Regions from separate parts of the Cellulosimicrobium sp. G4 BAM 1002 genome, predicted to be linked through region 3. Evidence: riboswitches for the same ligand, from Rfam matches in the RefSeq annotation. Region 3 holds a riboswitch; each other region holds the start of a gene.

Region 1 (10,249 bases), 1.8 Mb from region 3:
GCAGGACCTTCCGCGTGATCGAGCACAGGGGCGGCACGGGTCAGCGGCGCAGGCCCAGGGCGAGGGTCGCGCCGACCGCGACGTGCTCGACGGCGAGCAGCACCACCGCGCCGGCCGTCACCGCCCCGAGCGGACCGAGCAGCGACACGAGCAGCACGACGCCGCACGTCACGAGCCAGGCCCGCTCGGCCCGGCCGGCCCGACGGGAGAGCAGCCGGCCCAGCAGCGCGCGCACGCCCCACGCGGCGTACCCGACGACGAGCGCCGCGACGACCGCGGCCACGACGCCGACCGTCTGGGTCCCGGTCGCGGACCGCACCTCCGGGTCGACGCCGAGCGCCGTCCCGACGAGCAGCACCCCCGCGGCGACGGCCGCGGCAGCGAGCGGGACGGCCCAGCGGGGGACCGCCGAGGTGCCGTGCGAGGTGGTCGAGGTCGGGGACATGGCACTCCTCCTTCGTCACGCGACGGTGCCGCGTGCTCTCGTGGCCGGAGCCACGGCCGGCGCGGTGCCGACGTCCCTACGCTCGCGGCGGCGCGGCGCCCGGCGCACCGGCCGGAGGGCGACGAGCACCCCGACCGGCGTCTGGCCATTGCCCTCCCACCGGACCGCGACCCCCGACCTTGGTCGGTGGTCGCCCGCGGCGGCGCCGCCTAGCGTCCGGAGCATGACCACTCCGACCGACTGCCCTCCGCTCGCCGGACGCCCCGTCCTCGCGACGACCGCCGCCCGCCGGGACGGGAACCGCCCGCTCGTCCCCTGGTGGGCGTTCGCCGTCGCGTGGCTCGCCGTCGCGGCGCTCACCGTGCTCGCGACCGTCGGGGTCGTCGACCAGGACGAGCCGGGCGCGCAGCCTGCGCTCGACGTCGCCGTCGCGGTCCTGGCCCTCGCGGCCCTCCCGCTCCTGTGGTCGCGTTTCCCGCGCAACGCGCCCGTGCTCGGCGCCCTGATCCTCGCGTCGCTGTCCGCGTACTCCGGTGCTGCGACGCCCGCGTCGACGGTCGCGACCCTGCAGATCGCGCGCTGGTACCCGCTGCGCACCGCGCTCCCCGTCGCGGTCGCCGGGTTCGTCGGCCACGCGGTGCAGGCGCTGTGGCGGCCGCAGGCGCTGCCGCTCGGCTGGTGGCTCGTGTGCGACCTCGCGGTGCACGCCGCCCTGCTCGGCTGGGGGATGTACTGGCAGGCGCGCGCGCAGCTGATGTGGTCGCTGCGGGACCGCGCCCGGCGCGCCGAGGCCGACCAGGAGCACCGCGTCGCCGAGGCCCGGGTCGCGGAGCGCACGCGGATCGCCCGCGAGATGCACGACACCCTCGCCCACCGGCTCTCGCTCCTCGCCGCGACGGCCGGCGCGCTCGAGTACCGCCCCGACGCCGACCCGGCGCAGCTCGCCCGCGCCGCGGGCCTGGTACGGGCCGGGGTGAGCTCCGCCCTCGGCGACCTGCGCGACGTCGTGCGGGTGCTGCGCGCCGAGCCCGACGGCATCGACGGGGGCGCCCCGGCACCCCAGCCGACGCTCGACGACGTCGACCGCCTCGTCGCCGAGGCGCGCGAGGTGGGTGGCGACGTCACCTACGAACGATCGGGGTCGGCGGACGTGCCGCGGACCGTCGAGGTCGCCGCCTTCCGCATCGCGCAGGAGGGTCTGACGAACGCCCGCCGGCACGCGCCGGGCAGCCCCGTCAGCCTGCGGGTCGCCGCCCGGGCGGGCGAGGTGCGCGTCACGGTGTCCGACAGCGGACCGCGCCTCGTCCCTGTCGGCCGCACCGAGGGCGTCGGCCGCGTCCCCGCGGAGGGGGCGGGCACCGGGCTCGTCGGGCTGCGCGAGCGCGTCGACCTGCTCGGCGGGACCCTGGACGCCGGGGCGCAGGGGGACGGTTTCGTCCTCGATGTCCGGCTACCGTGGGACGCGTGAGCAGCCAGGCGGGAGGGGCGGTCGGGCACCGCGACGACGGGCGGGGCCCGGGGGACGAGCCGCGGACCCGGCTCGTGATCGTCGACGACGACGCGCTCGTCCGCGCCGGGCTGCGCCTCATGCTCGACGGTGCGCACGGGATCGAGGTCGTCGGCGAGGCCGCGGACGGGGCGGAGGTCACGGCCGTGCTCGACGCGCACCCCACGGACGTCGTCCTCATGGACCTGCGCATGCCGCGGGTCGACGGTATCGAGGCCACGCGGCGGGTGCGGTCGCGGGCGGACGCACCCGCCGTCGTCGTGCTCACGACGTTCGACAGCGACGCCGAGATCACGGGCGCGCTGCACGCGGGGGCCTCGGGCTACCTGCTCAAGGACATGCCGCCGCAGCGGATCGTCGCGGCGGTGCGCGCGGCCGCCGCGGGCGAGCCCGTGCTGTCCCCCGAGATCGCGCGTCGGCTCATGGCGTCCGTCGCCGACGCCGGGGGCGAGCGCGAGCAGGCGCGGGCGGCGCTCGACGCGCTCACGGGGCGGGAGCGGGACGTCGCCGTCGAGCTGGGGCGCGGCGCGGCGAACGCCGAGATCGCGGCGACCCTGTTCCTCAGCGTCCCGACGGTCAAGGCCCACGTGTCGAACGTGCTGCTCAAGCTCGGCCTGGAGAACCGGACGCAGGTCGCGCTGCTCGTCCACGCCGCCGGCCTCGACTGAGGGTCAGTCGCCCGGCCACTCCCCCGTCCACCTCTCGAAGGCCCGGGCACCGCCGCGGTCGATGAGCGCCTTCACCGCGGCGAAGATCGCGCCCTGGATCAGCGACGCGACGAGGATCTCGCGCAGCCCGTACTCCGACTCGAGCGGCTTCGGCGCGTCCTTCCGGTGGCCCGGGGTGACGCGCTTGTACACCTGCTTGAACACCTGGCCCGCGACGAGCCCGCCCACGATCGAGCTGGCGAGCCCCACGGGGCGGTAGAGGATCTTCGCGGCCTTGCCGCCGGACTTCTCCGGGGGATGCGTCCCCGCCGTCGTGTCGTCGTTCATCCCTCGACGCTAGGCCCGCTGAGGCGTCCTCGCCCGAGCACGGGGTCGTCGACCGCGGGGACGACGGCGCAGCCCGCGCGGTCGATCGTGACGTCCACCCTGTCGCCCGGTACCGGAGCGACGCGGTCGTCGAACCCCGTCCCCTCGCCGGCGAGCGCCACGAGCCGGACGGGCGCGGCGCGGTCGGCCCCGGGGAGCGCGACGTCCACCGTGACCTCGACCGCGCCGCGCCGGAACACGCTGCCGACGACCGTCGCCTCCCAGGTGTCACCGCCAGGGGGTCCCGGGCGCCGGGTCGCCGTCCCGACAACGACGCGCAGGCCGCGCGGGCCGACGGCGAGCAGCTGCCCGGGGGGACCGGGCACGAACGCCTGGTAGCCGAGGAACTCCGCGACGCGGCGCGACGCCGGCGCCCGCCACAGGTCCTCGGGCGGCGCGACCTGCAGGAGCCGGCCGACGTCCATGACGGCGACGCGGTCGGCGACGGTGAACGCCTCGTCGTGGTCGTGGGTGACGAAGACGGCCGTCGTGCCGGTGGCCAGCAGCGCCTCGCGGAGGTCGAGCGCGAGGCGCTCGCGCAGCCCGCGGTCGAGCGCGGAGAGCGGTTCGTCGAGAAGGAGGAGCCGCGGGCGCGGCGCGAGGGACCGCGCGAGCGCGACCCGCTGCCGCTCTCCCCCGCTGAGCGTCGCGACGGCGCGCCGATCGTACCCGGCCAGCCCGACGACGTCGAGCAGCTCGGTCACGCGCGCGTCGCGCTCGCCGCGGGGCAGGCCCGCGATCCCGTACGCGACGTTGCCCGCGACGTCGCGGTGCGGGAAGAGCTGGCCCTCCTGGAACATGAGCCCGAACCCGCGGCGGTGCACAGGTACCCCGCCGAGGTCGCGTCCGTCCCAGGTGACGGCGCCCGAGGCGACGGGCTCGAGCCCCGCGACCGCGCGCAGCAGGCTCGACTTGCCGCACCCGCTCGGCCCGAGCAGGGCGAGCACCTCGCCGGGCGCGACGTCGAGCGTGACGCCCGCGACGGCCGTGGTGCCGGGGTCCGTGCGCGCGCCCCGGCCGTCGCGCCCGCCGTAGCGCACGACGACGTCGCGCACCGCGAGCCCGCCGCCCTCACCGGGCATGTGGGCGGGCGCCGCGTCGGGGCGCGACGGCTCCGGCGAGCCCGCGCGCGCGGGGGCGGGGTCGGTCTGCACCATCAGAACTCTCCTCCGGGTCGGTCTCCGCGCAACCGCTCGGCGAGCAGCATCACGGTCGCGGTGAGCACCGCGAGGACGACGCTCGCGGCGAGCGCCATGCCGTAGTTCTCGGCCCCGGGGCGCCCGATGAGCCGGAAGATGACCACCGGCAGGGTGGCGCTGTCGGGGCGGGCGAGGAACGACGTCGCGCCGAACTCCCCGAGCGAGACGGCGAACGCGAACCCCACCGCGAGGCCGAGCGACCGCGCGGCGATCGGTCCGTCGACCGTGCGGAACACGCGCCCGGGGGTGGCCCCGAGGGTCGCGGCAGCCTCGCGCAGGCGCGGGTCGATCGCGCGCAGCGTCGGCAGGACGGTGCGCACGACGAGCGGCGTCGCGACGACCGCCTGCGCGATCGGCACGAGCAGGCCCGACGTGCGCAGGTCGACGTCGATCCCGAGCGGCCGGTCGAGGGTGAGCAGGAACCCGAAGCCCACGGTGACCGCGGAGACGCCGAGGGGCAGCATGAACACGGAGTCGAGCACGGAGATCGCCCGGCGCCCGCCCCGCGAGCGCGGCCGTCGGGACACGACGAGCGCGACGAGCCCCCCGATCACGACCGCGAGGACCGTCGCGAGCGTTGCCGTGCGCAGCGAGTTGCCCGCGGCCTCCCACACGGTGACGGACAGCGCGTTGCGCCCGCCCGTCGTGCCGAGGTTCGCGTAGTTGTCGAGGCCCCACCCGCCGCCCGGCACCCGGAACGACCGCACGAGGAGCGTGCCGAGCGGGAGGCCGACCAGCACCACGACGACCGCGGCCGTGAGCGCCGCGGGGGCGAGGTCGCCGGTGGGGCGGCCGTCGCGCCACAGCGTCAGCGGGTGGGCGGACGAGGCCGCCGCCGACAGGTTCAGCGCCCGCTCGCGCCTCGCACGCGTGCGGTTCGCGACCGTGAGCGCCGCGGCCACGACGACGAGCTGCACGACCGACAGCACCGCGGCGGTGCGCAGGTCGAGGAACTGGGTGGTCTGGATCCAGATCTCCGTCTCGATCGTCCCGTAGCGGATGCCGCCGAGGACGAGGACGACGCCGAACGCCGTCGCGCAGAAGAGGAAGACGATCGACGCGGCGCTCGCGATCGCGGGCGTCAGCGCCGGGAGCGTGACGGTGCGGAACGCGCGCCACGGGGTCGCCCCGAGGGCTCGCGCCGCCTGCTCGGCGCGGGGGTCGAGGTGCTCCCACATCCCGCCGACCGTGCGCACCACCACGGAGTAGTTGAAGAACACGAGCGCCACGACGATCGCCGCGAACGTCTCGTCGAGCTCCAGGAACCCGAGCGGCCCGCCCTGCACGAGCAGCGACCGGAAGGCCACCCCGACGACGACGGTCGGCAGCACGAACGGCACCGTCACGAGAGCCCGCACCACCCGGCGTCCGCGGAACCGGCACCGGTACAGCACGTACGCGCCGGGGACGCCGAGCAGCACGGAGAGGACCGTGCCGAGCACGGCCTGCCACAGCGTGAGCCCGATGATGCGCCACGTCCGCGGCTGCGAGAACACCTCGGCGAACCCGGACAGGTCGAGCCCGCCGTCGTCCCCGACGAACCCGCGCGCCACGAGCGTGACGACGGGCCACGCGAAGAACACCCCGAGGAACACGAGCGGCACCGCCGCCGCGACCCCCCAGGCCACCGCGCGCCCGAGACGACCCCGCCAGGGCGCCCGAGCCCTCACCACGGTTCTACCTCGCGCGACCACGGTTCTACCTCGGCAGACCACGGTTCTACCTCGCGACGTAGAACGCTGGTCGTGCGCGAAGGCGAGACGACGGCCGAGGCGGTGGGGGCGGCGTCGGATGCGAAGGGCGTCGAGGCCGCGCTCGAGAACCCACGCCCGACGAACGGAGGCGACGGCGCGGCCAGCCCGAGCACCGACGCCGCCCCCGCCGCCGGACCCGACCCGGTCGCCCACCCCAGCCCGGGGCTCAGTCGACGACGGTCGCCGTCCATGCCTTGATCCACTCGTCGCGGTGCGCCGAGATGTCCTCGGGCGCGACCTCGAACGGCTCGCCGGCGAGCGGGGCGAACTCGGCCCAGCCGTCGGGCAGCGCGACGGTGTCGTCGGCGGGGTACATGTACATGGACCCGGGCACGTCGGCCTGGAACGTCTCGCTCACGAGGAAGTCGAGGAGCTGGCGCGCGCCGTCGGGGTTCTCGGCGTTCGCGAGCACGCCGGCGTACTCGACCTGGCGGAAGCAGGTGTCGAGCAGCGCGCCGGTCGTGGACGCGGAGCCGTCCTCGGTGAGCGTGAACGCGGGCGACGTGGAGTAGGACAGCACGAGCGGGCGCGGGCCGGCGCCCTCGGAGCCGGAGAAGTCGACGTAGTAGGCGTCGGACCAGCCGTCGACGACCTTGACGCCGTTGGCGCGCAGGTCGGCCCAGTAGTCCTGCCAGCCGTCCTCGCCGAACGCGCCGACGGTCGCGAGCAGGAACGCGAGCCCGGGCGACGACGTCGCGGGGTTCGTGACGACGAGCAGGTCCTGGTACTCGGGCTTCGTGAGGTCCTCGAGCGTGACCGGCTCGGGGATCCCCGCCTCGGAGAACCAGGCGTGGTCCACGTTGACGCACACGTCGCCGCGGTCGATCGCGGTGAGCTCGTCGCCGTCGCCGACGGCGTAGGACGCGGCCGAGTCGGACAGCCCGGCGGGCACGTACGGCTCGAGGACGCCCTCGTCGATCGCGCGCGACGCGAACGTGTTGTCGATCCCGAACACGACGTCGCCGAGCGGCGAGTCCTTGGTGAGGATGAGCTGGTTGACGAGCGCGCCGCCGTCACCGGGCGCGACCTGCTCCACCTCGAGCCCGCTCTCCTCCTCGAACGCGGCGAGCACGTCGTCGCTCACCGCGAACGAGTCGTGGGTCACGAGAGTCACGGTGCCGCCGCCCGACGACGCGTCGTCACCCCCGGTGGCGTCGTCGCCGCCGCTGCACGCGGCAAAGGCGAGCAGGGCGAGCGTCATCGCCGTCGCGGTGGTGGCCAGGCGGGCGGGGCGCGCGTGGGTCCGCAGGCTCCGGCTGCTGCCGACGGTGTGCTGCATGTGTCCTCCCTGGACGTTCAGGAGGGGTCCACCGGCGCGCACAGGACCACGGTGGGTGTGCGCGCAGGTGATCGAGATCCCGACTTCCTCCACCGGTGCTAACCGGATCAGGTTCGAGGGTCTGCGGTGGTCCGCACTCTCAGCTCCTCCAGGAGCTCCCCTGTCGTTCCCCTCGAGCCTACACCGGAACGCCCGCCGGCCCGTGACCGGCGGAGCCACCCTGAGAAGACCCTGAGCGCCCCCGCGCCGGGACCAGGGAGAGGTCCGGGAGGTTCCCCGATGCCCGGGCACGGGTGTCCGCGCCAGGGTCGATGGTGACCGGGCCGCCCTGGCCCGGTCACCATCAGCAGGAGGAGAAGTGACCATGAGCAGCGCACCGACCGCCGCGGTCGTCACGGAGGGAAGCATCGAGCGCGGCACCACACCGGACGCGATCGCCACGGCCCGGGGCCTGGTGAAGACCTACGGGCGCGGGGAGGCGGGCGTCCGTGCGCTCGACGGCGTCGACGTCGACCTCGAGCGCGGGCGCCTCACCGCGATCATGGGGCCCTCGGGCTCCGGCAAGTCGACGCTCATGCACTGCCTCGCAGGGCTGGACTCCCCCACGTCGGGCACCGTCGTCGTCGACGGCGAGACGGTCTCGGCGATGAGCGAGCGGCGGCTGACGCGTCTGCGCCGGACGCGCATCGGCTTCGTGTTCCAGTCGTTCAACCTCGTCCCGACGCTCACGGCGGAGGAGAACATCGTCCTGCCGCTCGCGATCGCGCGCCGGCCCGTGGACCGGGAGTGGTTCGAGCGCGTGGTCGACGCCGTGGGCCTCCGCCCGCGGCTCGGGCACCGGCCGGCCGAGCTCTCCGGCGGGCAGCAGCAGCGCGTCGCGTGCGCGCGGGCGCTCGTCTCCCGCCCCGCGGTGGTGTTCGCGGACGAGCCGACGGGAAACCTCGACTCGCGCGCGGCCGCGGAGGTGCTCGGGTTCCTGCGCTCCTCCGTGGACGACCTCGGCCAGTCCGTCGCGATGGTCACGCACGACCCGACGGCGGCGTCGTACGCGCACCGCGTGCTGTTCCTCGCGGACGGGCGCCTCGTCACGGAGCTGCGCGACCCCACGCCGCAGGGCGTCCTCGACACCCTCGGCGAGCTGACCCCGGCGACACCGGGCAGCGCCGCGCACGCACCGGCGGTCGTCCGGTGATGGGGCGGATCGCGGTGCGCGGCGTGCGCGCGCACGGCGCCCAGCTCGTGCTGTCGGTGCTCGCCGTGGCGATCGGCGTCGCGTTCGTCACCGGCACGTTCGCGCTGCGCGCGATGCTCGCCTCGACGTTCGACGGGATCGTCGCGTCCTCGATCCAGGCCGACGCGTACGTGCGCGGCGGGACGAGCACCGGGACGGCGCTCGAGTCGTCGTCCGCCCAGCTCGGCGGCGCGCGCAGCCTCGTCCCCGCGGAGCTCGCGGACGAGCTCGGCGCACGCGACGACGTCGCGCTCGCGCTCCCCGAGGTCAGCGGTCCCGCGGTGCTCGTCGGCGCCGACGGCACCGCCGTGCTCAGCGCGCAGGCACCGAGCATGGCGATCGCCTACGACCCGCGCGACCCCGGCCCGGAGGTCGTCGACGGTCGCGCCCCGCGCGACGGCGCCGAGGTCGCGCTGGAGTCGGGGACCCTCGAGGCGTCCGGGCTCGCGGTCGGCGACACGACCGACGTCGTGCTGGGCGACGCGGTGCAGCCGGTCCGCGTCGTCGGCGAGGTCTCGCTGTCCGCGCCGATGGCCGGCGCGACGATCGTGCTGCTCGACGCCTGGACCGCCGCCGCGACGTTCGCACCCGACGGCCTCGTCCCGTCGATCGCCCTGTACTCCGCGGACGGCACGGCACCTGACGCCCTGGTCGACGCCGTCGCCGACGACCTGCCCGACGGCGCCGAGGCGGTCACGGGTGCGGAGCTGCGCGAGGAGACGAGCAGCGCGATCGCCGACCAGCTCGGCTTCGTCTCGACGTTCCTGCTCGTGTTCGCCGCGCTCGCGCTGTTCGTCGGGACGTTCATCATCACCAACACGTTCGCGATGCACGTGCGCCGCCGCACGCGGGAGCTCGCGCTCCTGCGCGCCGTCGGGGCCTCGCCCGCGCAGGTCTTCGGCTCGGTGCTGGGGCAGGCCGCGGTCGTCGGGGTGGTCGGCGCGGTGCTGGGCGTGGCGGCCGGGTTCGGCCTCGCCGAGCTCGCGCGTGCCGGGATCGGCGCGGTCGGGATGGAGCTCTCCGGCTCGCTGCCCGTGACGACCGTCGGGATCGTCGTCCCGCTCGTGGTCGGCGTGGTCGTCTCGATAGTCGCCGCCGCCCTGCCGGCGCGGCGCGCGGCCCTCGTGCGGCCGGTGGAGGCGATGCGTCAGGACGCCGTGCGGCCCGCCGGACCGGGCGTCGTCCGCACGGTCGCGGGCGCGCTCGCGCTGCTCGCCGGCGCGGGGCTCGTCGTCGGCGCGGCGGCGGCCGGGAGCGACGGGGCACCGCTGCTCGGGCTGGGCGCCGTCGGGGTCATCGCAGGTGTCCTCCTGCTCGCTCCGCTCGCGGTCGGTCCGGTGCTGAGGGTGCTCGCGGCGCCGTTCGTCGCGCTCGCCCGCCCGCTCGGCGGCCTCGCGCGCGGCAACGTCACGCGGCAGCCTCGCCGCACGGCCGCGACCGCGGGGGCGCTGCTCGTCGGCATGGCGCTCGTCTCGACGACGTCGGTCCTCGCGTTCTCGGCACGCGAGTCCGTGACCGGCATCGTCGACGAGGAGACGGCTGCCGACCTTGTCGTCCGGTCCGCGACGCCGTACCTGCCCGAGGGCGTCGCGGACGACGTGCGGGCCGTGCCCGGCGTCGCGTCGGCCGACCTCACGACGTACGGGCCGGTGACCGTGGACGACGAGCCGCAGCTCGTCGTCGGCTTCCCCGCCGAGGGCTTCGGCCGATCCGTGCGCACGACCGCGACGGAGGGCGACCTCGGAGCGTTCGCGCGCGGCGAGGCCGCCGTCATGGCCGACGCGCTCGAGGAGCACGGCT
Region 2 (10,249 bases), 1.3 Mb from region 3:
TCGTCCCGTACGGACGGCCGGAAGCGCCGCCCAGGCCCAGCGTGCAGAACGTCGGCTCGTCGTCGCAGGACAGCGGCATCCCGCGCGTGTCCTGGGGCGCGGCCGACGCCAACGGCAGCCCGATCACCTCGTACACCGTGACGGTGTCACCGGGCGGGACGACCCGGCAGGTCAACGGGACGTCGGTCGACTTCACCGGGCTCAACCCTGGTTCGTACACCTTCACCGTCACCGCCACGAACGCAGGCGGCACGTCGACCTCGAGCCCGGCGTCCCCGTCGATCAACGCGTACGAGAAGCCCAGCGCTCCGGGGATCAACCCGAACAAGACCGGCGCGACGACCGGGACCTTCACCATCACGGCACCGTCGTCCAACGGCGGCAACGGCGTCACGCGGTACAACTGGCAGCTGTCCGGGAGCCAGAACACCTCGGGCAGCGGGACCACGGTCAACGTCGGCAGCGACTACGACCAGACCTTCACCCTCATCGCTCAGGCGTGCAACGCCGCGGGTTGTGGGCCCTGGAGCAGCGGTGTCACGATCCGCACGGACCCGAGGCCCGTCCCACCGACCATCTGGGTGACCCGCGGCCCGCAGCAGGACACACAACCGGGCTACGGCAACTGCGTCGGCCACATGTGCACGGTCTTCCGCGTCAACGCGAACGCGACGTTCCCCTCGGGAACGTACGACTTCCAGTGCTACTACGACGGCAACCGGGTCGGGAGCTACACCTGGTCGCGGTACCTCGCGGCCGGCAGCTATGTCGACCTCGGGTGCATCCTGGGGAACCCGTACGGCACGCAGCGCACGGCCCAGGTGACCGTGAGCATCTCGCCCGCGCCCAGTGGAATCGTGGTCGAATCCAAGCCGTGGCCGATCCTGTGACGCCACGACAGCAGGGGTGATCGATCTGCCGTCGGCACATCCGCCGACGGCAGATCAGCCTCCCGCCCCGCCCTCCCGAGGGCCAGGGTGGGGGCATGACCACGCACCTTACCGACCGGCCGCACTCCGACCGACCTCGCACGCTTGCCCCGCGCGCTGAGGCCACCGCCGCGCCCGCGTCGTCCTTCGACGACCAGCTCACGACGCGCCTGCTGCACCAGCGCATCGTCGTCCTCGGCACCGCCGTCGACGACGCCGTCGCGAACCGCCTGTGCGCGCAGCTCCTCCTGCTCTCGGCGGAGGACCCGCGCGCCGACATCGCGCTGTACGTCAACTCCCCCGGCGGCTCGGTGAGCGCCGGGCTCGCGATCTACGACACGATGCGGCTCGTCCCCAACGACGTGTCGACCGTCGCCATGGGCTTCGCGGCGAGCATGGGCCAGTTCCTGCTGTGCGCGGGCACGCCCGGCAAGCGGTACGCCCTGCCGCACGCGCGCATCATGATGCACCAGCCGTCCGCGGGCATCGGCGGGACCGCCGTCGACATCGCGATCCAGGCCGAGAACCTCGTCTACACCAAGGGCCTCATGCACCGCCTCACCGCCGAGAGCACGGGCCAGAGCGTCGAGACGATCGCCGACGACTCCGACCGCGACCGCTGGTTCACGGCGCAGCAGGCGCTCGAGTACGGCATGGTCGACCGGATCGTCGAGTCCGTCGACGACGTCCGTCCCGCCCGCACGGCGCGGAAGGTGGGCCTGTGATGGCGAGCTACACGATCCCGACCGTGGTCGAGAAGACCCCGCTCGGCGAGCGCGCGTTCGACGTCTTCTCCCGCCTGCTGTCCGAGCGCATCGTGTTCCTCGGCACCGAGATCGACGACGGCGTCGCGAACGTCGTCATGGCCCAGCTCCTGCACCTCGAGTCCGACGCCCCCGACCAGGAGATCGGGCTGTACATCAACTCCCCCGGCGGCTCCGCCACCGCGCTCATGGCGATCTACGACACGATGCAGTTCGTGCGCTGCGACGTGTCCACCATCTGCATGGGCCAGGCGGCGTCCGCCGCGGCGGTGCTGCTCGCCGCCGGGACGCCCGGCAAGCGGTTCGTCCTCGAGCACTCGCGCGTGCTGCTGCACCAGCCCTCGGGCGGGGCGGAGGGCACCATCTCCGACCTGTCGATCCAGGCCGAGGAGATCCTGCGCATCCGGTCCGAGACCGAGGAGGTGCTCGCGCGGCACACCGGCCAGACGGTCGAGCGGCTGCGTGCCGACACCGACCGCGACCTCGTCCTCACCGCGCGTCAGGCCGTCGAGTACGGCGTCGCCGACGCGGTGGTCACGTCGCGCAAGCTGGTGGCAGGCCGAGCCGCGGCGTGAGCTCAGCCGCGCCGTCGGAACCAGGACCGACGGCGCGGCTCGGGCTCCTGCCCTTCCGGGTCCCGCGCGGGCTCCGGCTGCGGCTCGGACTCGGCCTGCGGGCCGGGCTCGGGCTCGGGGTCCGGCTCGGGGTCAGCGTCGCCGACCGCGGCGGTGACCTCGTCCTCGGTGTCCGTCCCCGATTCCGGTTCCGGTTCCGGCTCCGGCTCCGTCCTCCGGTCCGCGGCCGCCTGGATGCCGGAGATCCGGCCCGCGTCGTCGAACCGCACGGTGACGGCCCCGTCCGGGACCGTGAGCACCACGGCGTCGTCGCCCCGCGCGGCGAGCGGCAGGCCCCGGCCTGCGGCGTACGACGTCACGGCGCGTCGGTGGTCGACGACCGTCACCGAGAGCAGGCCCTCGCTCAAGGTGCGCACGACGCGCGGCACGCTCGGCTCGGGCAGGTCGAGGCCCGGGTGCTCGAGGAGGAACCACGCGCGCGTGCCGCCGCCGACGGGCGCGCTGTAGTGCGTGAAGGAGCCGGTGGTCGCCTTCGCCGCGAGGGCGAGCCGGTACGGCAGGTCGTCCGCGAGGGTGAGCTCGGCCTCCGTCGCCTCGGGCAGGCCCGTCGCACGAGTCCGCTCGGCGGCGCGCAGCACGTCGTCGGGGAAGCCGTTGACGTTGTGCCAGGACCACATCCAGCTGCCCGGTCCGGGCGCGGCGGTCCCGAGGAACTGCAGGCGGCAGTCCGTCGTGGTTCCGGACGCGGCCGTGAAGGTGAACGTCCCGCTCGACATCTCGGCGTTCCAGGCGTCGTCGCCGTGCCGGTCGACGAGGTGGAGCTGGTGCTCGTGCGAGAGGAACGCGGCGTCGTCGACGAGGTCCTGAAGACGCGCGGGCTCGTCCCGGGGCTCCGTCGCGACCAGCCCTGCCGTGCCCTGCGCGGTGTGCTGCTCCGTCATGATCCGACGGTAACGGCGCCCCGCAGCCACCCCCACGGTGCGACACGCGGCATCGACCCCGCCGCTCGAGCGGCCCTCACGGACTCAGGCCGCGACGAGCAGCACGTCTCCGGCCCGACCGAGGGTGCGGACCGACGTCGTGCCGCGGGCGACCGGGAGGTCGCGGACGGGCGCTCCTGCAGGTCCGGCGTGGCGCGGGGCAGACAACCCGCCGCGCCCACGGACGGACGAGAGCACACGCACCGGGGCGACGGGCCGCAGCTCCTCGCCGGTGCGCGCGACCAGGTCGACGAGCCGGATGCCGAGCGCACCGCACACCGCGGCGAGCACCTCCGACGACGCCTCCTTGCGGCCGCGCTCCACCTCGGACAGGTAGGCGGTCGAGACCCGGGCCGCGGCGGCGACGTCGACGAGGGTCCGCCCCTGCGCGAGCCGCGCCCGCCGGAGGATCCCGCCGATGACGTGGCGCAGCAACGGCTCCGGTCGCGCGCCGTCCCGCCGGGCGGTGTGGTGCCCCGTCGTCCCGCTCATCGTTCTCCCCGTCCGTCGTCCGCCGGCTCCCCGCGGTGCTCGCCACGCTACCCGCGCCTCGCCCGGGTGCCGAGCACCCGGGCGAGGATCTGCTCCTGGCGTAAGGGACGACGTCGGGCGCCCGGCAGCCACCGTCACCGCCGGCGCGGCGGGCTCACCACTCCTCGAGCGACCACGCCATCTGCCAGAACCGGATCTCGTGCCGGCAGCTCAGCTCGAACGCGCGCTCCATGCGCGCACGCTCGGCCTCCCCCGCGTCCGCCGCGAGCGCGTCGAAGCGGGCGCGCAGGTCGGCGAGCACACCGTCGGTGCGCTCGGCCGCGTAGAACTCCCACCAGCCCGCGAGGGGATGGTCGTCCGCGATCGCTCCCGGCGTCGTCGGGCGCTCGGCGAGCCAGAACCGGCGCGCCGACCAGATGTACGTCCACGGGCACGGCAGCAACGCGGCGAGCAGCACGCCGAGCGAGTCGCGGCCGGCCTCGAGCATGTGGTCGACGTACGCCTGCGCGCTCGGCGCGAGGCGCGTCGTCTGCGCCTCCTCGTACGTGAGGCCGAGGAAGTCGCACATCGCGTGGTGGGCGTGCGACTCGTCGTCGAGCAGGAACCCGGCCTTGTCGTGGAACCAGCTGGCCCACTCGCGGTCCGGCGCTAGCGTCATGCCGAGCCCGTAGCAGCGCAGGTACGCCGTGAGGTACTGGTGGTCCTGGCCCACGTAGTGCCGCACGGACACCGGGTCGACCGACCCGTCGCGCAGCCCCGCGAGGAACGGGTGGTCGTAGAACTCGGTGAACAGGTGCACGTACCGGCGGCCGAGGTCGGCGGTGAAGCCGTCCTCGCCGTCCGGCACGAGGACGGTCGGGTCCTCCGCGAGGACAGGGTTCAGGGTGATGGCAGCAGGCGTCGACATGCCCACGTTCCTCCGCTCGTGCTAGCGAGATCAGGTTCGACGGGTCCGGGCGGCCGTACCGCTCGTCTCAGTCCCTCGGCCCGGGCTCGTCGCCCGGGCGGGACACCCCGCGTGGTTCGTCGGCACCCTAGCAGCGGCCCGGCCGCGTCGCACGGACGTCCGTCGCGCGGGAGCGTGGTCGGGGCGCGACCATGGAGGCATCGAGGACCGCGCGCACCTGCGCGTGCGCCCGTGCTGGAGGCGACGATGTTCCGCAGCCTGTTCCCCATCCTCTCCGTGGCCGACGTCGAGCGGTCGCTCGGCTTCTACCGCGACCTGCTGCGCGGGACGGTCGAGTACGCGTTCCCCGACGACGGCCCTCCCGTCTACGTGAGCGTGCACGTGGGCGGCTCCCCGCTCGGGATCGGGCTCGACGACGGCTCGATGCCCGAGGGCGTCGCCCGCACCGCGCTGTGGGTGTACGTCGACGACTGCGACCGCGCCGTCGAGCATCTCGCCGCGGCGGGCGTCCCCGTGACCCAGCCGCCGACCGACCAGCCGTGGGGAGAGCGCGTCGCGCGCGTGCAGGACCCCGACGGCAACGTCGTGGTCCTCGGCCAGGAGGCCGCGCCGCCCGCCGAGCCGGACGGGCCGACGGGGCTCTCGTGACGGTGCCCCCAGCGGGACTCGAACCCGCACTGCGCCGGGTTTAAGCCGGCCGCCTCTGCCAGTTGGGCTATGGGGGCTGCGCCCGACCCTACCGGGACGCGTCGAGGGGCGAGCCGCGCACGCGGCTCGCCCCTCGACGTCGGGCAGCTGTGCCAGGCCGGAGCCCGGCGGCGTCAGGAGGCCTTGGCCGCCGGCGTCCTGTCGTCCGCGTCCACGGTGCCGGTGCCGGACTCCGCGGCCGCCGCCGATCCCTGGGCGGTCTGCTTGACCGGCTCGCCGTCCTTCTTCGGCGGCACGGACGCCGCGCGGAACTCGGCGCGCGGGTCGTGCAGCGAACCGAGGGACACGAGCTCGCGGCCCATGAGGAACTGGCCCATCCAGCCGATGAAGATGCGGATCTTGCGGTTGCCCGTCGGCATCGCCATGACGTGGTAGCCGCGGTGCATGAGCCACGCGAGCGTCCCGCGGAGCTTGAACACGCCGAAGAGCTCGGCGACACCCTTGTACAGACCGAGCGACGCGACCGTACCGACGTTCTTGTGGCGGTACTCGACCGGGGGCTCGCTGTGCAGCTCGAGCGCGAGGTTGTCCGCCAGGCGCGTGGCCTCGCGGATCGCGTGCTGGGCGTTCGGGGGGCAGAACTTGCCGGGGTTGAGCACGTCCGGCACGGCGGCGCAGTCGCCCGCGGCCCACGCGTTCGGCACGACGACGCCGTCCGCGTCGGCGACCTGGAGCGTCGGGAGCACGGTGACGCGGCCCATCTTGTCGACAGGGAGGTCGGACGCCTCCTTGATGACCGGGTTTGCCTTGACGCCCGCGGTCCACACGATCGTGTCGGAGTCGAACTCGACGCCCGTGGACGTGACGACGTGGCCGTCGACGCACGAGGACAGGAACGTGCTGAGGTGGAACTCGATGCCGCGCTTCTTGAGCTCGTCGAGCGCGTAGAGGGCCATGGGCTCGCTGAGCTCGGGCAGGATGCGACCGGCGCCCTCGATCATGACGAAGCGGAGGTCCTTCTCCTCGATCGTGGCGTAGTTCTTGGTCGCGTAGCGAGCCATGTCCTCGATCTCGGCGAGCGCCTCGATGCCCGCGAACCCGCCACCGACGAACGTGAACGTCAGCATGCGGCGGCGCAGGGCCTCGTCCCACGTGGACGACGCCACGTCCATACGGTTGAGGACGTGGTTGCGGACCGCGATGGCCTCCTCCACGTTCTTGAACCCGATCGCGTTCTCCGCGAGCCCCGGGATGGGCAGCGTGCGCGACACCGATCCGAGGCCGACGATGAGGTGGTCGTAGGTGACCGAGTAGTCGTCGCCCTCCTCCGGGTGGATCGTCACGCGGCGCGAGCCGTGGTCGATCGCGACGACCTTGCCCTGCAGCACGTCGACGCCCTTGAGCGCTCGGCGGTGCGGTGCGACGACGTCGCGACCGTCGATCGAGCCCGCGGCCGCCTCGGGGAGGAAGGGCGCGTACGTCATGTACGGGCGCGGGTCGACGACCACGATCGCCGCCTCGCGGCGGCCGAGCTTCTTGCGCAGGCGACGAGCGGCGTACAGACCCACGGAACCGCCGCCGAGCACGACGACGCGAGGCACCTTGCGGGGCCGCGGCGAGGCGGTCTGGGCACGGCTGACCGAGGTCAGGTCATTCTGAGGCATGGTTCCAGAGTATTACCGGTTCCGGCACAGGCGAGCCGGAGCGTCCGTCAGACGGGCGTGACGCGCCCCACGCCACCCCGCTGGTCGCCCCTCGACCCGCCCAACCAGGGTCATTCCGCCCGTACCGGTCGGCCCCGGGTCTACGCCGAACCCGGGCCGACGCCGAACCCGGGTTCGGCAGGGCGTCAGGCGATCGACCAGGCGATCCCGTCGAGGATGTCGTGCTCGCTCGTGACGACCTCGGTGAGCGACCCGCCCGCCGCGGCGACGTCGTCGCGCACCCGGCGCACGACCTCTGACCACACGAGCGCGCCCGCGCCGATGACGTCCACACGGCCGGGGTGCATGAAGCCCAGCGCGGCCCGCTCGGTGCGCGTGCGGTGCAGCAGGTCGTCGCAGGCTGCGAGGACGGCGTCGACCGGCAGCACGGAGCCGTCGATCCGGTCCCGGTCGTAGGCCGCGAGACCGAGCGCGTGCGCGGTCACGGTGGTGACCGAGCCCGCGAGGCCCACCAGCGTGGCGGCCTGCCCCAGCGGCACGACGGCGGCCGCCTCGTCGAGCGCGGCGCGCACGTCAGCGCGCGCGGCGGCCTCCTCCTCGGCGGTCGGCGGGTCGGAGCGCAGGTGCCGCTCGGTCAGGCGCACGCACCCGACGTCCATGGAGAACGACGCGTCGGGGGTCTGCGTGCCGAGCACGAGCTCGGTCGAGCCCCCGCCGAGGTCGACCACGACGTAGGGGCCGGGGCGCACCGCGGCGACGGTCGACGTGGCCCCGCGGAACGACAGCGCCGCCTCCTCCTGGCCCGAGACGACCTCGGGCTCGACCCCGAGCGCGTCGAGCACGCCGGCGACGAACTCGTCGCGGTTCTCGGCGTCGCGCGTGGCGGACGTCGCGACGAACCGCGTGCGCGTGGCCCCGAGCTCGGCGATCACGGCGGCGTAGCGGCGGGCGGCGTCGAGCGTACGCTCGAGCGCCTCGGGGGCGAGGCGACCGGTCCGGTCCACGCCCTGCCCGAGCCGGACGACCTCCATGCGGCGGTCGAGGTCGACGAGCGTGCCCGCCTCCGTGTCGACGTCCGCGACGAGGAGGCGGATCGAGTTGGTGCCGCAGTCGACGGCGGCGACCCGCGCCGTCCCGGGAGCCGGCTCGGAAGGACGGTCCGCGCGGTGCGCGGCGACCGGCGTGGTGGATCCAGAAGTCATGCGACCAGGGTGCCATCCCGCTGCCCGACGACGCGCACCGGGACCACCCCTCGTGCGCGAGCCCGCCGCACTGGAGATGATGTCCGCTGGGAACGCTCGCACCAGGTCGCGGAGGACATCCAGATGCAGCACCAGGTGGGCGACGCAGCGGGAGCCGACCGCCTCCTCGGCGAGAGGCTCAAGCTCCTCGGCTCGGCGGCGGAGGCAGCAGGCCTCGGCACGTTCCGCTGGGACCTGTCCTCCGGCACGCTGCGCTGGGACTCGGCGCTGCTCGAGATCTTCGGGTACGACGAGGACTCCTTCGGCGGCACGATCGACGCCTTCAACGCTCGGCTGCACCCCGACGACGTCGCGCCGGTGACCGCCGCGCTCGACACGGCCATCGCCACCTGCGGGATCTACGAGGCGGAGTTCCGGGTGCTCCGGCCCGACGGCACGACGCGCTGGCTCACCGCGCGCGGGCGCGCGCTCGCCGGGCCGACGGGTGTCGCCGAGCAGGTCGTCGGCGTCACCACCGACACCACGGCCCTGCGCGAGGGCGAGGAGCGCGTGCACCGCATCCTCGAGGAGATGACGGTCGGCTACTACTCCCTCGACGCGGAGTGGCGGTTCCGCTACGTGAACGCCGAGGGCGAACGCATCCTGGGCAGCTCGCGAGACCGTCTGCTCGGTGGCGTCCTGTGGGACCTCTTCCCTGCCGCCGTGGGCTCGGCGTTCGAGGAGAGCTACCGGGAGGTCGCCCGCACCGGCGAGCCGGTCGTCTTCGACGCCTACTACCCCGCGCCGCTCGACGGCTGGTACGAGGTCCGCGCGGTGCCGGAGCGCGGCGGCGTCGCGTCGTACTTCACGGACGTCACGGAGCGCCGTCGCGCCCTGGCCGAGGCGGAGGAGGCGCGGACGCGCTCCACGCTCCTGGCCGACGTCGCTGCGGACCTCGCCGAGATCCTCGACCCCGTACGGGCGCTCGAGGCCGTGCTGCCGCACCTCGTGCCCGGTCTCGCCGACTTCGCCATCGCCAGCATCCTCGACGAGGGCGCCACCGGCTGGCGGCAGCGGCTGCACGACGTCGCCGCGCTGCACGCCGACAGCGCTCTCCAACCGGTCCTCGACGAGTACCGCCGGCTGCGGGTGCCCGCGCTCACGCAGACGTCGCTCGTCGCGGAGACGCTGGCCGGGGCGCCCCACGCCCTGCGCGCAGGACCGCCACGTCCCGGCGACCTCCTCGAGGACGGACCGGCCCGCGAGCTCCTCGCCCGCCTCGCACCGCGGGCCCTCGCCGTCATGCCGCTGCGCGGACGCGGGCGCGTGCGGGGGCTCGTCACGCTCGCCCGCGGGGCCGAGCGCGGCGACTTCTCCGAGACCGAGCTCGGGTCGCTGCGAGACGTCATGGCCCAGATCGGCCTCGCGCTGGACAACGCGCGCCTGCACGCCGTCCAGCGCGACCTCGCCGAGGAGCTGCAGCGCAGCCTGCTCACGGCGCTGCCCGAGCCGGACCACCTGCAGCTCGTCGCGAGGTACGCCCCGGCGACCTCGGGGGCGCAGATCGGCGGGGACTGGTACGACGCGTTCCTCGTCCGCGACGGGAGCACGTGTCTCGTGATCGGGGACGTCGCGGGCCACGACCTGCGGGCCGCGGTCGTGATGGCCCAGGTGCGCAACGTGCTCCGCGGAGGGGCGCACGCGGTCGTGCAGCCTCCGGCGGCCATCCTCACGTCGCTCGACTGGGCCATGCACGACCTCGCCGTGGACACGATGAGCACCGGCATCCTCGCGAGGGTCGAGCAGCCCGAGGACCTCGAGGAGCAGGACCTGCGGCTGCTGCGCTGGTCGAGCGCGGGCCACCTGCCGCCGCTGCTGATCCATCCCGAGGGCACGGCCGAGCTGCTGTTCCGCCAGGCCGACCTGCCGCTCGGGATCCGCGTCCACGCCGAGCGTCACGACCACACGCAGCCGATCCATCCCGGCTCGACCGTCCTGCTCTACACGGACGGGCTGGTCGAGCGCCGCGGGGAGTCGCTCGTCGTCGGGCTCGAGCGGCTCCGCAGCACGGCGGAGGGGGTGCCGGACGAGACGCTCGACGAGCTGTGC
Region 3 (10,249 bases):
CTCGGCGAGGCGCGCCAGCGTCTGGTCGATCTCCTTGACGGACAGGTCCGTCCCGGAGAGCCGCGCCTCGAAGAGCGCGACCTTCGCCTGGAGGTCGAGGTAGCGGCGGACGTAGAGCGTGAGCGCCTCGTCGGTCTCGACGCCGGGGAACTGCCCCACCGCGCGCTCTCCGGCGCTCTCGCGGACGTAGACCGTGCCGTCCTCGTCGACGCGCCCGAACTCGGCCGCGGCCTTGGCCGCCGCGGAGTCGTCGGCGAGCGCGGGGACGGCCGGGACGACCGGTGCCTCGGCGGCAGCCGGCGCAGCGGTCGGCGTGACCGCTGCGGGCTTGCGGGGCGGGTGCGGGATCGCCGACGGCTTCGGGCGCGGGCCGGGTCGCGGTGCCGGGCCCGGTGAGGGAGCCGCCTCGGCCTCCGGTGCGGTCGGCGGGGCCTCCGGTGCGGTCGGCTCGGCCTCGGGCTCGGCCTCCGGTGCGGTCGGCTCGGGCTCTGCCTCGGCGGTCGCGTCTGCCTCTGCCTCCGGAGCGGCCTCGCTGGTCGGCTTGAGCTCCGCCGCCGCGTCTGCCGCCGGTGGCGTCTCGGTGACGGCCTCGACCTCGCGGGCGGTGTCGCCCTCGTCCTTCGTCGCGGCAGGTGCGTCGTCGGGCGCGGCGGTGGCCGGCTCGGGTGCGCTCTCGTCGGAGGACGGAGCGTCGGTCGTCGCCGGCTCCACCTCGGTCGCCTCGACCCGTTCGGTCTCGCCCGCTCCCACGGGCTCCGCTGCCGGCGTGCTCGCCTGGTTCTCGGCGGATTCGCTCACTGGGTCTCAACTCCTTCGATGGTGACCGGGGTGGCGGGGGATCCGTCGCCGGACCCGTCCGCGGTTCCCGCGTCAGCGACTGCCTGGACGACGTCCAGGCCGGACGTGATGGTGCCGAACACCGTGTAACCACCCGCCACGTCGGACGGGATGGTCGAGTCCTCGTACACGAGGAAGAACTGGGAGCCCATCGACTCGGCGTTCCCGCCCTGGCGCGCCATGGCGACGGTTCCCGCCGGGTAGACGTCGTCGGCCGGGGCGTTCTCGATCGGGCCGAAGCTGTACCCGGGGCCGCCGGTCCCGGTCCCCGTCGGGTCGCCGCACTGGAGCACGTGGATGCCCTCGGTCGTGAGGCGGTGGCAGTCGGTGTCGTCGAAGTACCCGGACTCGGCGAGGGAGAGGAAGCTGGCGACCGCCTGCGGTGCGGCGGCCCCGTCGAGGGTGAGCGTGACGTCGCCGGCGCTCGTGCTGAGCGTCGTGGTCCAGTCCCGGCCCTCCGCGGCGGACGCGGGCGGAAGCGTGTGCTCGCCCGGCTCCGCGCTCGAGCCGGGGTCGCCACCCGGGTCGGTGCCCGGGTCCTGCGCGGCGGACAGTGCCCACCACACGGCGACGCCGATGACGACGAGGGCCAGGACGACGCCGACGATCGACCACCTGCGCTGGCGCTTCGCGCGGAGCTGGGCCACGTGACGCTCCCACTTCTCCTCGCGGCGGCGCGCCTTCGCCCGCTCCTGACTCTTCGTCGACACCCCAGCTCCTTCGTCGAGCGCCGCGACGGCGCGCACGGTCGACCCCGGTGCGGCCGCGGTCGGTACGGCACAGTCTAGGCATCGAGAGCCCAGGCGACGGGTGGTTTCTCGCCGGGCAGGTCACGGTCCGGTATCGGTGCCGTGGGTCGCGGGGCGGGGCACCGGCCCGTCGGCCGGGCCCGCGGAGCTAGGCTCGGGCCCGTGGACGGACTCACCGGCGCGGGACCGGCAGCACCCGACGAGCGCGACGCAGCCCGACCCGACGTGGCGGTGCACGTGGTCGTCGCCCCGGTCTTCGGGACCAACTGCACGGTCGTGAGCGCCCCGGGCGGCGACTGCGTCGTCGTCGACGCGGGCGCCGGCGTGGCGGCCGACGTCGTCACCCACGTCGAGCGGAACGGGCTCCTGCCGCGCGCGGTGCTCGCCACGCACGGGCACGTCGATCACACGTGGGACGCCGCGGAGCTCGCGGAGCGGTTCGGCGTCGAGGTCGTGCTGCACGCCGCGGACGCCTACCGCCTCGCCGACCCGTTCGGCACGATCGAGCACGGGTCCCGCCCCGCGGGCGACGACGCACACCGGGCCCTCGTCTCGGGACCGCTCGGCGCTGCGCTGCGCGACGCCGGTGCCCACCCCGAGCACTACCGCGAGCCCGCGTCCGTGCGCACGTTCCATGGCGACGCCGGGCAGACGACGACGCTCGCGTTCGGCGCGCTCCGGCTGCGCGCGCTGCCGGCGCCCGGGCACACGGAGGGGTCGACCCTCTACCTCGTCGGTGCGCCGGGGTCCGGGCTGGTGCTCAGCGGTGACGTGCTGTTCGCGGGATCGATCGGCCGCACCGACCTGCCCGGGGGCGACGGGGCGACGATGGCCCGGACCCTGCGCGACGTCGTCGGGCACCTGGACCCGGACTGGGACGTGCTGCCCGGGCACGGGCCCGCGACGACCGTGGCCCGCGAGCTCGCGACCAACCCGTTCCTCGCCCGCACCTGACGATTCGGACCCGCGCCGCCCGTCTGGAAGGATCGTGAGCCATGGCCAGGCCCACACCCCTCTCAGGTTTCCCCGAATGGCTCCCCGACGGCCGGATCGTCGAGCAGCACGTCCTCGACACCCTGCGCCGGGTGTTCGAGCTGCACGGGTTCGGCGGGATCGAGACGCGCGCGGTCGAGCCGCTCGACCAGCTCCTGCGCAAGGGGGAGACCTCCAAGGAGGTGTACGTCCTTCGCCGTCTGCAGGAGGACGCCGAGGAGGCGGAGCCGCGCGCGGGCCGGGGCGACAAGCAGCTCGGCCTGCACTTCGACCTCACGGTCCCGTTCGCGCGGTACGTCCTCGAGAACGCGGGGCACCTCGCGTTCCCGTTCAAGCGCTACCAGATCCAGAAGGTGTGGCGCGGCGAGCGCCCCCAGGACGGCCGGTTCCGCGAGTTCGCCCAGGCGGACATCGACGTCGTCGGTGCCGGCGAGCTGCCGTACCACTACGAGGTCGAGCTCCCGCTCGTCATGGCCGAGGCGCTCGGCGCGCTGCGCGACATCGGTGTGCCCGAGGTGCGCGTGCTCGTCAACAACCGCCGCGTCGCCGAGGGCTTCTACCGCGGGCTCGGGATCGACGCCGTGGACGAGGTCCTGCGCCAGATCGACAAGCTCGACAAGATCGGGCCCGAGAAGGTCGCCGCGCTGCTCGTCGCCGAGGCCGGCGTGACGCCCGAGCAGGCGCAGGCGTGCCTCGCCCTCGCCGCGATCAGCGGGAGCGACAACGCGGTGATCGACCGCGTGCGGGCGCTCGCGGCCGAGCACGGTGTGGTGCACGACCTGCTCGAGACGGGGCTCGGCGAGCTCGGCGCCCTGATCGAGGCCGCGGGCACGCGTGCGCCCGGAGTCGTCGTGGCCGACCTGAAGATCGCGCGGGGCCTCGACTACTACACCGGCTCGGTCTACGAGACCGTGCTCGTCGGGCACGAGCAGCTCGGCTCCATCTGCTCGGGTGGCCGCTACGACACGCTCGCGTCCGACGGCGCGAACACCTACCCGGGCGTCGGCCTGTCGATCGGCGTGTCGCGGCTGGTGTCGCGCCTGCTCTCCGCCGGGCTCGTGCGCGCCACGCGGTCGGTGCCGAGCGCCGTCGTCGTCGCGGTGACGAGCGAGGAGTCGCGTCCGGCGTCCGACGCGGTCGCCACCGCGCTGCGCGCCCGGGGCATCCCCGTCGAGGTCGCGCCCGCGGCGGCGAAGTTCGGCAAGCAGATCCGCTACGCCGACCGTCGCGGCATCCCCTTCGTGTGGTTCCCCGGGGCGGTCGTGGACGGGGAGGCGCGACCGGACCAGGTCAAGGACATCCGCTCGGGGGAGCAGGTGGACGCCGACGCCGCGTCGTGGGCTCCGCCCGCCGAGGACCTGTGGCCCCGGGTGGTCCCGGCGTCCGAGTGACGCGCACCTGACACGCACCTGACACCCATCTGACACGCACCTGACAGGCGCTGCCGTCGGCGGCGCACGATCGAGGAGGGGCATGGTCGACGCCGTCGAGCTGGCACTGCCCTTCACGGGCACGTGGCGGGTCGAGAACAGCCCGGCCCGCCGCGTGCCGAGCCACGGCACGCACCTGTTCGCCACGACGTACGCCATCGACTTCGTCGCGGTCGGCGGGCGCCGCACCGCGCGTGTCCGGGACTGGCGGACGGCGTTCGGCACGGAGCCGCCCGAACGGTTCCACGCGTTCGGGCTGCCGGTCCTCGCGCCCGCGTCCGGCACCGTCGTCGCGGTGCACGACGGCGAGCCCGACCACGAGGCCCGGCGCTCGCCGCTGACGCTCCTCGGGTACGCGCTCACGCAGGCGTCGCGGGCGCGAGGCGGCGCGGCGGCGCTTGCGGGCAACCACGTGGTGCTCGCGCTCGACGTCCCCGGCGCGTTCGTCGTCCTCGCGCACCTGCGGGCCCGTTCGGTCGTGGTGCGTCCCGGACAGCGCGTCGTGACGGGATCCGAGCTGGGCCGGTGCGGGAACTCGGGCAACTCGACGCAGCCGCACGTGCACGTCCAGGTCATGGACGGGCCCGACGGTACGGCGGCGCGCGGTGTGCCCCTGCTCTTCCGGGGGTACCGGGAGCATGCGCGCGGCGAGCGCGCGGCCGACGTCGCGCTCGGCGTCCCCGCGGAGGGCGCGGTGGTCGAGCCCGTCCGGTGACGCTCACGCGGTGAGGGTCCCGAGGCCGGTCACCCACCCGCCGAGCACGCCGGCCGCGACCACCGCCGCTGCGACGGCGAGAACCGCCCCGGCGGCGACCACGTCGACCGGCCCGAGCGGCACCGGTCGCGACGTCGTGCGCGGCCCCGAGCCGAGCCCGCGGGACTCGAGCGCGACCGTGATGCGCTCCGACCGCCGCACCGCTCCGACGAGGAGCGCGAACGCCGCCGCGCCGAGCGCTCGCGGCGAGCGGGGCAGGCGACCGGGCGTGCGTCGCGGGTCGCGCACCGCCTGCGCGCACCGGACCGTGTGCCATACGCCCGGCAGCTCGACGAGGAGCCGGTGCGCCGCGAGGACGGCGAACGTCCACGTCGCCGGCAGCCGTGCGTGCTGGTGGAGGCTCGTCATGAGCCGCACCGGGTCGGTCGCCAGGACGAGCGTCAGGGACAGGGCTCCGACGAACAGCGTGCGCAGCGCGAGCGCCGCGCCGATCATCAGGCCGTCGGAGCCCACGACGAGGGGACCGAGGCTCACGGGGTCGCCGCCGGGGCGCGTCACCACGTTCACGACGAGCAGGCTCACGCCGAACATGACGAACGGGACGTGCGCGAGCGCGAGGGTGCGGACCGGCACCCGGCCGAGCGCGCGCAGCGCGACGAGCGTGAGCACCCAGCCGACCGCAGGCGTGACCGGGTCGGTCACGAGCAGCGCCGCCGTGGACAGGAGGAGGACGGTCGCGAGCTTCACGGTCGGGTTCCACCGCTCGAGGACCGTCGGCGGCGCGCTCACGACGCCGCTTCGACGACAGCGCGGGTCTCCGCGGCGCCGAGCGCCCGCACGAGGTCGCCCGGGTCCACGTCGAGGTGCCGCCCCGTCGTCGCCCACCACTCGAGCAGGGGCGGACGGCGGAGCCGGGCGCGTGCGCACAGCGCGTCGTCACCGAGCACGGCGGTCGGCGTACCGGTCGCGGCGATCGTCCCGTCGACGACGACGGCCACGCGGTCGGCGATCTCGGCGACCAGGGACAGGTCGTGCGTGACGAGGACGACCGCGCCGCCCGCGTCGGCCCGCACGCGCAGCACGCGCGCCGTCGCGTCGGCCTGGGCGCGGTCGAGGCCGAACGTGGGCTCGTCCGCGAGGAGCACGGCCGGGTCGAGGACGACGGCCGTCGCGAGGGAGAGCCGACGCTGCTCGCCGCCGGAGAGCCGGTAGGGGTTCGCGTCGGCGAGCGCGGTCAGGCCGAGCGTGTCGAGCACGCGCGCGACGCGCCCGTCGAGGTCGTCGAGGCGCGCGAGCCGTGCCGACCACGCGACCTCCTCGCGCACGGTGCGCGCGAGGAACTGGTGCTCCGGGTCCTGGAACACCATCGCGGTCGGGGCTCCGGGGGCCGTCGTGAGGTCGCCGCCCGTCGCTTCGAGCCCGGCGAGCCCGCGCAGCAGCGTCGACTTGCCGCCGCCGTTGGGGCCGACGACGGCGAGCACCTCGCCGGCGCGGACGTCGAGGTCGACGCCGCGCACCACCGGGGTCCCGCGGCGACGCCCGCGCCGGAGGGCGCCGCCGCGGTGGACCTCGAGGCCACGGGCCCGGAGCGCGACCGGTCTGACCCGGCCGTCCGCGGCGGGGCGCCCGCTCGCGGCGTCGGCGCGACGGGAGCGCGCGAGGTCCGCCAGCCAGGCGTCGGTCTCGGGGGTACCCAGCGGGACGGGGGCTCCGGCCGCCGCGAGCCGGACGGCGAGCGGGAGCCAGCAGCCGAGCGCCGCGAGCTCGGCCGCGTGCTCGTGCAGGACGCGGTTTGTCGGGCCGTGCGCGACGGCACGGCCGTCCGGCCCGAGCACGAGCGTCGTCTCGGGGAGCGTCCCGAGCTCGTCGAGTCGGTGCTCGACGAGCACGACGGCGCGTGCCCGGGCGAGTGCGTCGTGGCCCGCCCCCGTGCGGTCGGCCGGCCCCGCGCCGTCGGGCACCGGGCGCGAGCGGGTGAGCCCGGAGACGAGGGCCCCGACGTCGTGCGCCGCGGCGGGGTCGAGGAGCGCGGTGGGCTCGTCGAGCACGACGAGACCGGGGTCGGCGACGAGAGTCGCGGCGAGCGCGACACGCTGCGCCTCGCCGCCGGAGAGCGTGTGGGTCGCCCGGTCGTGCAGGTGGGCCGCGCCGACGGCCGCGAGCGCCGAGGCGCCCCGGGCGTCCATGGTCCCAGGGTCGGCGCCGCGGTTCTCGAGCGCGAACCGCAGCTCCTCGTCGACGCGCGCGAGGCAGAGCTGGTCGCCGGGGCGTTGCTGGACGAGCCCGACGCGTGCCGCGAGCACGGCGGGCGTCACGTCGCGCGGGTCGTGCCCCGCGACGTGCAGGACCCCGGTCACGGTGCCGGGCAGCGTGTGCGGGACGATGCCGACCAGCGCGCGCAGGAGAGTCGACTTGCCGCAGCCCGACGGGCCGAGGACGAGCAGCGCGGCCCCCGCGGGGAGGGCGAGGTGCACGTCGTCGAGCACGGGGACGGCGTCGTGCCCCAGGGCGACGGACAGGCCCTGCGCTCGGACGACGTCGGGCGTCGTGGACGCTCGGGGCTCAGCCATGCCGCGCCGACCCGATCGCGAAGGCGTCCAGAGCGCCGGTGCGGGTGAGGGCGTCGCCGAGGAGGCGGGCCGCGATCCCGCACAGCACGACGCACGAGACGACCTGGATCCCGAGGCGGAGCGTCGCGTAGTCCTGCCCGAGCCAGCCGAAGCGCACGGCGTTGAACGCGAAGGTCACGAGCGCGGCGCTCACGCCCGAGGCGACGAACACCCACCAGCCGAAGCGCCGGTAGCGCGTGAGCGCGAACGGCAGCTCGGCGCCGACGCCCTGGACGAGCCCGACGAGGAGCAGCAGCGGCCCGGCCGGGGAGGCAAGGAAGACGACCTCGACGAGCGCGGCGAGCGTCTCGGCGAGGATCCCGACGCCCGGCTTGCGCACGATGTACGTCGCGAGCGGCCCGACGACGATCCACGCTCCCGCGAGCACGTTCGCCGCAAGGTCTGCGAGGGGACCCATCGCGAGCTGCAGCGGCGCCCAGAGCTGCACGAACGCCCAGTAGACGAACCCGAAGACGACGCCCAGGACCGCGACGAGGACCGTCTCGTGCAGGCTGAGGCCCCGTCGCCGTGGCCGGGTCGCGGGTGCACTGGGGGACGCCGTCTCGTGGCCGGCCCGCGCCTCGGCGGCCTGCTGCGCGGTGGTGTGCTCGGTCATGCTGTTCCCTCCGTCGGGCCCCGGGCGAGGGGTGCACGACGGCGAGCCGCCGGTCTCCCGCGCGGCCGGCCAGGCGCACGGGGCGCACGGGCGCGAGCGCGCAGGGGACCGTGACGTCGGCCCTGCTCCCTTCGCTGGTACGAACCAGATCAGGTTCCACGGGTCTGCAGGGGGGACGGGTGCCCGGCCTGCACTCTCAGCGCTCGTGCGCTCCCCGGGGGCGTTCGGCCCGACCCTAGGCCTTCGTCGGTCTGCGGACAATCACGGCGTCTCACCATCCGAGAAGTGCGGTCACGCGCGTGAGAGTGTGACGCCATGACGACGGACGACGACGCCGCGGTGGTCGCGGAGCTGGACCGCCTCGACGAGGTGGTCAGAGCAGCCCCGGCGGGAGACACGACGGCGCAGGTCGCGCTGTGGCGGCAGGCGACCCGGCTGCGGACCTGGTTCTTCATCGCACGCGGCGAGCCCGACCAGCCCCGCCCGTACGCCGTGGGTGCCGCGCAGGGTCCGATGATCTGCCTCTACAGCAGCGCGGGCCGGGCGGCCGAGGCTGCGCGTGCGCTGGGGCTCGTCGCCGCGGCGGACGACGCGGTGCCGCTGTTCGGCGTGCCCATGCCGACGGCGATCGACTACGTCGCCTCGTTCGCCCGGGCCGGCGTCGTCGGTGTGACGCTGGACCACCCGCGGATCGGTCACCACATCCCCCTGGCGAACCTCGGTCTGCTCAAGGGATGGGTCGACGGGGCGGCGCAGTGACCGGCGCGGACCCGGTGGAGCAGAGCCTGGACCTGGCGTGGGAGCTCTTCGCGGCGCGGCCCACGCATCCCCGGGTCGCCGAGCTGGCGCTGCAGGTGCTCGCGGCCCAGCCGGAGCGGAGCAGCGCGTCGCTGCTCCTCGGCAACCACCGGGAGATCTGCGGCGAGCACGCCGAGGCGCGGCGCCTGTACCTCCAGGTGGCCGCTCGCCGCGACGGCCAGTTCGTCAACGCGGCCCGTGCGCTCCGGCACCTGGCGTTCGCCGACCACGACCACGCCGAGGCGCTGCAGTGGGCGCGCACCGTCCTGCGCGAGGAACACGAGGGGTGGGACGACTGGATGGAGCTGGGGTCCGCCCAGGCGCTCGGCGGGGACCACGAGACGGGCTGGGCCCAGCTCGACGACGCGGTCGCGCGCTGCGCCCGGACCGCACCGGACGAGCTCCCGCAGGCGTTCGGGAAGCGCGCGGCGTACCTGCTGGGGACCTTCGCGCCGCTCGACCGGTTCGTCCCGGCGGCCGAGGAGGCCATGCGGGCCGACGCGGCGAGCCCCTGGGTCGCGTCGATGCTCGGGTGGGCCTACCTGCTGCAGTACCGCCTGGACGACGCCGAGCGGCTCGCGCTCCGCCTCCTGCGCGAGGACCCGACGGAGGGCGTGTTCCAGAACCTGGTGTCAACGGCCCGGACGCTGCAGGGGGTCGTCGAGAACGCCGAGTCCCTGGGCTACACCCTCGAGGACATCCGTCGCACCGGCGTCCTCGAGCTGTCGTGGCAGCAGCTGCGCGACCAGGAGCTCGGCATCGACCTGCGTTCCGCGCTCGCCGCGCTCGAGGGCGTGCTGCCGCAGGCCCTGCGCGCCACGCTGCGGCCCGGGGCGTCGTTCGCCGACGAGGCGGAGCTCGAGCACATCGGGGCCATGGTGGGGGAGGACCTGCTGACCTGGCACGACGGCCAGGAGCCCGGCACCGGGTCGCTGTGGGGTCAGGACGAGCCGTTCCGCCTGATGTCGGCGGCCGAGGTCCGCGCCATGGGTGCCGAGATCGAGGCGGACCCGGCGGCGCACCCCGACTGGCCCGACGGCGAGGCGGCGGAGCCGGTCATGACCGACGACGCCGGCGCCTTCCTGGTCGTCGTCGCGTTCGGGGCGCTCGTCAGGCGACGCCTCGGGCGGCCCGACGAGCCCGTCGCCGCGTCGATGGCCGACTGGGTCTGGGACCGGGTGGTCGAGCTCGGCGGTCGGGACCCGCGGCCGGCGCCACGGACGACCGCGGATCCCCGGAGCGCCGTCCCGGCCGCCCCGACGTCCGGGGGCTCGCCGACCGCCTGAGCGACCTTGACACACCTTCGAACACCTGTTCGAATGGCGCCGTGCGATGGGACGGACAGGCGCTCGGCGCGGACGACGGCGCGCTCCCGGGGCTGGAGCGCGCGGGCCTCGTGCGCAGCGTCCGCACGCCCGAGTTCGCGGGGATCACGTTCCACGAGGTGACGGCGAAGAGCGCGCTGTCGAAGGTGCCCGCGATGTCCCGCATGCCGTTCCGGT

What was found. A riboswitch is a leader RNA that binds a small molecule or an ion and turns the genes downstream of it on or off. The one in region 3 is predicted to bind thiamine pyrophosphate.
Region 1: another riboswitch for thiamine pyrophosphate. It lies ahead of ACMXGY_RS18355 (thiamine ABC transporter substrate-binding protein); the one in region 3 lies ahead of ACMXGY_RS10285 (ECF transporter S component).
Region 2: another riboswitch for thiamine pyrophosphate. It lies ahead of ACMXGY_RS15880 (TenA family protein); the one in region 3 lies ahead of ACMXGY_RS10285 (ECF transporter S component).

What each region holds. Positions count from the first base shown of each region.
Region 1 covers NZ_CP182109.1:4,114,289-4,124,537, forward strand. Annotated here, with positions in the region: gene ACMXGY_RS18325 (DUF6069 family protein) at 41-445, opposite strand; gene ACMXGY_RS18330 (sensor histidine kinase) at 669-1,913, shown strand; gene ACMXGY_RS18335 (response regulator transcription factor) at 1,910-2,620, shown strand; gene ACMXGY_RS18340 (DUF4235 domain-containing protein) at 2,624-2,947, opposite strand; gene ACMXGY_RS18345 (ABC transporter ATP-binding protein) at 2,944-4,143, opposite strand; gene ACMXGY_RS18350 (ABC transporter permease) at 4,143-5,813, opposite strand; gene ACMXGY_RS18355 (thiamine ABC transporter substrate-binding protein) at 6,106-7,218, opposite strand; TPP riboswitch at 7,286-7,390, opposite strand; gene ACMXGY_RS18360 (ABC transporter ATP-binding protein) at 7,583-8,410, shown strand; gene ACMXGY_RS18365 (ABC transporter permease) at 8,410-10,249, shown strand, end outside.
Region 2 covers NZ_CP182109.1:3,536,932-3,547,180, forward strand. Annotated here, with positions in the region: gene ACMXGY_RS15855 (Ig-like domain-containing protein) at 1-890, shown strand, start outside; gene ACMXGY_RS15860 (ClpP family protease) at 986-1,654, shown strand; gene ACMXGY_RS15865 (ClpP family protease) at 1,654-2,268, shown strand; gene ACMXGY_RS15870 (DUF6882 domain-containing protein) at 2,271-3,209, opposite strand; gene ACMXGY_RS15875 (helix-turn-helix domain-containing protein) at 3,294-3,740, opposite strand; gene ACMXGY_RS15880 (TenA family protein) at 3,895-4,647, opposite strand; TPP riboswitch at 4,638-4,767, opposite strand; gene ACMXGY_RS15885 (VOC family protein) at 4,894-5,295, shown strand; tRNA gene ACMXGY_RS15890 (tRNA-Leu) at 5,299-5,372, opposite strand; gene ACMXGY_RS15895 (NAD(P)/FAD-dependent oxidoreductase) at 5,469-6,959, opposite strand; gene ACMXGY_RS15900 (Ppx/GppA phosphatase family protein) at 7,145-8,161, opposite strand; gene ACMXGY_RS15905 (SpoIIE family protein phosphatase) at 8,285-10,249, shown strand, end outside.
Region 3 covers NZ_CP182109.1:2,280,100-2,290,348, forward strand. Annotated here, with positions in the region: gene ACMXGY_RS10250 (DUF349 domain-containing protein) at 1-798, opposite strand, end outside; gene ACMXGY_RS10255 (peptidylprolyl isomerase) at 795-1,547, opposite strand; gene ACMXGY_RS10260 (MBL fold metallo-hydrolase) at 1,749-2,540, shown strand; gene hisS (histidine--tRNA ligase) at 2,582-3,970, shown strand; gene ACMXGY_RS10270 (M23 family metallopeptidase) at 4,053-4,724, shown strand; gene ACMXGY_RS10275 (energy-coupling factor transporter transmembrane component T family protein) at 4,728-5,513, opposite strand; gene ACMXGY_RS10280 (ABC transporter ATP-binding protein) at 5,510-7,294, opposite strand; gene ACMXGY_RS10285 (ECF transporter S component) at 7,287-7,949, opposite strand; TPP riboswitch at 8,057-8,176, opposite strand; gene ACMXGY_RS10290 (hypothetical protein) at 8,265-8,708, shown strand; gene ACMXGY_RS10295 (hypothetical protein) at 8,684-10,033, shown strand; gene ACMXGY_RS10300 (Rv2578c family radical SAM protein) at 10,075-10,249, shown strand, end outside.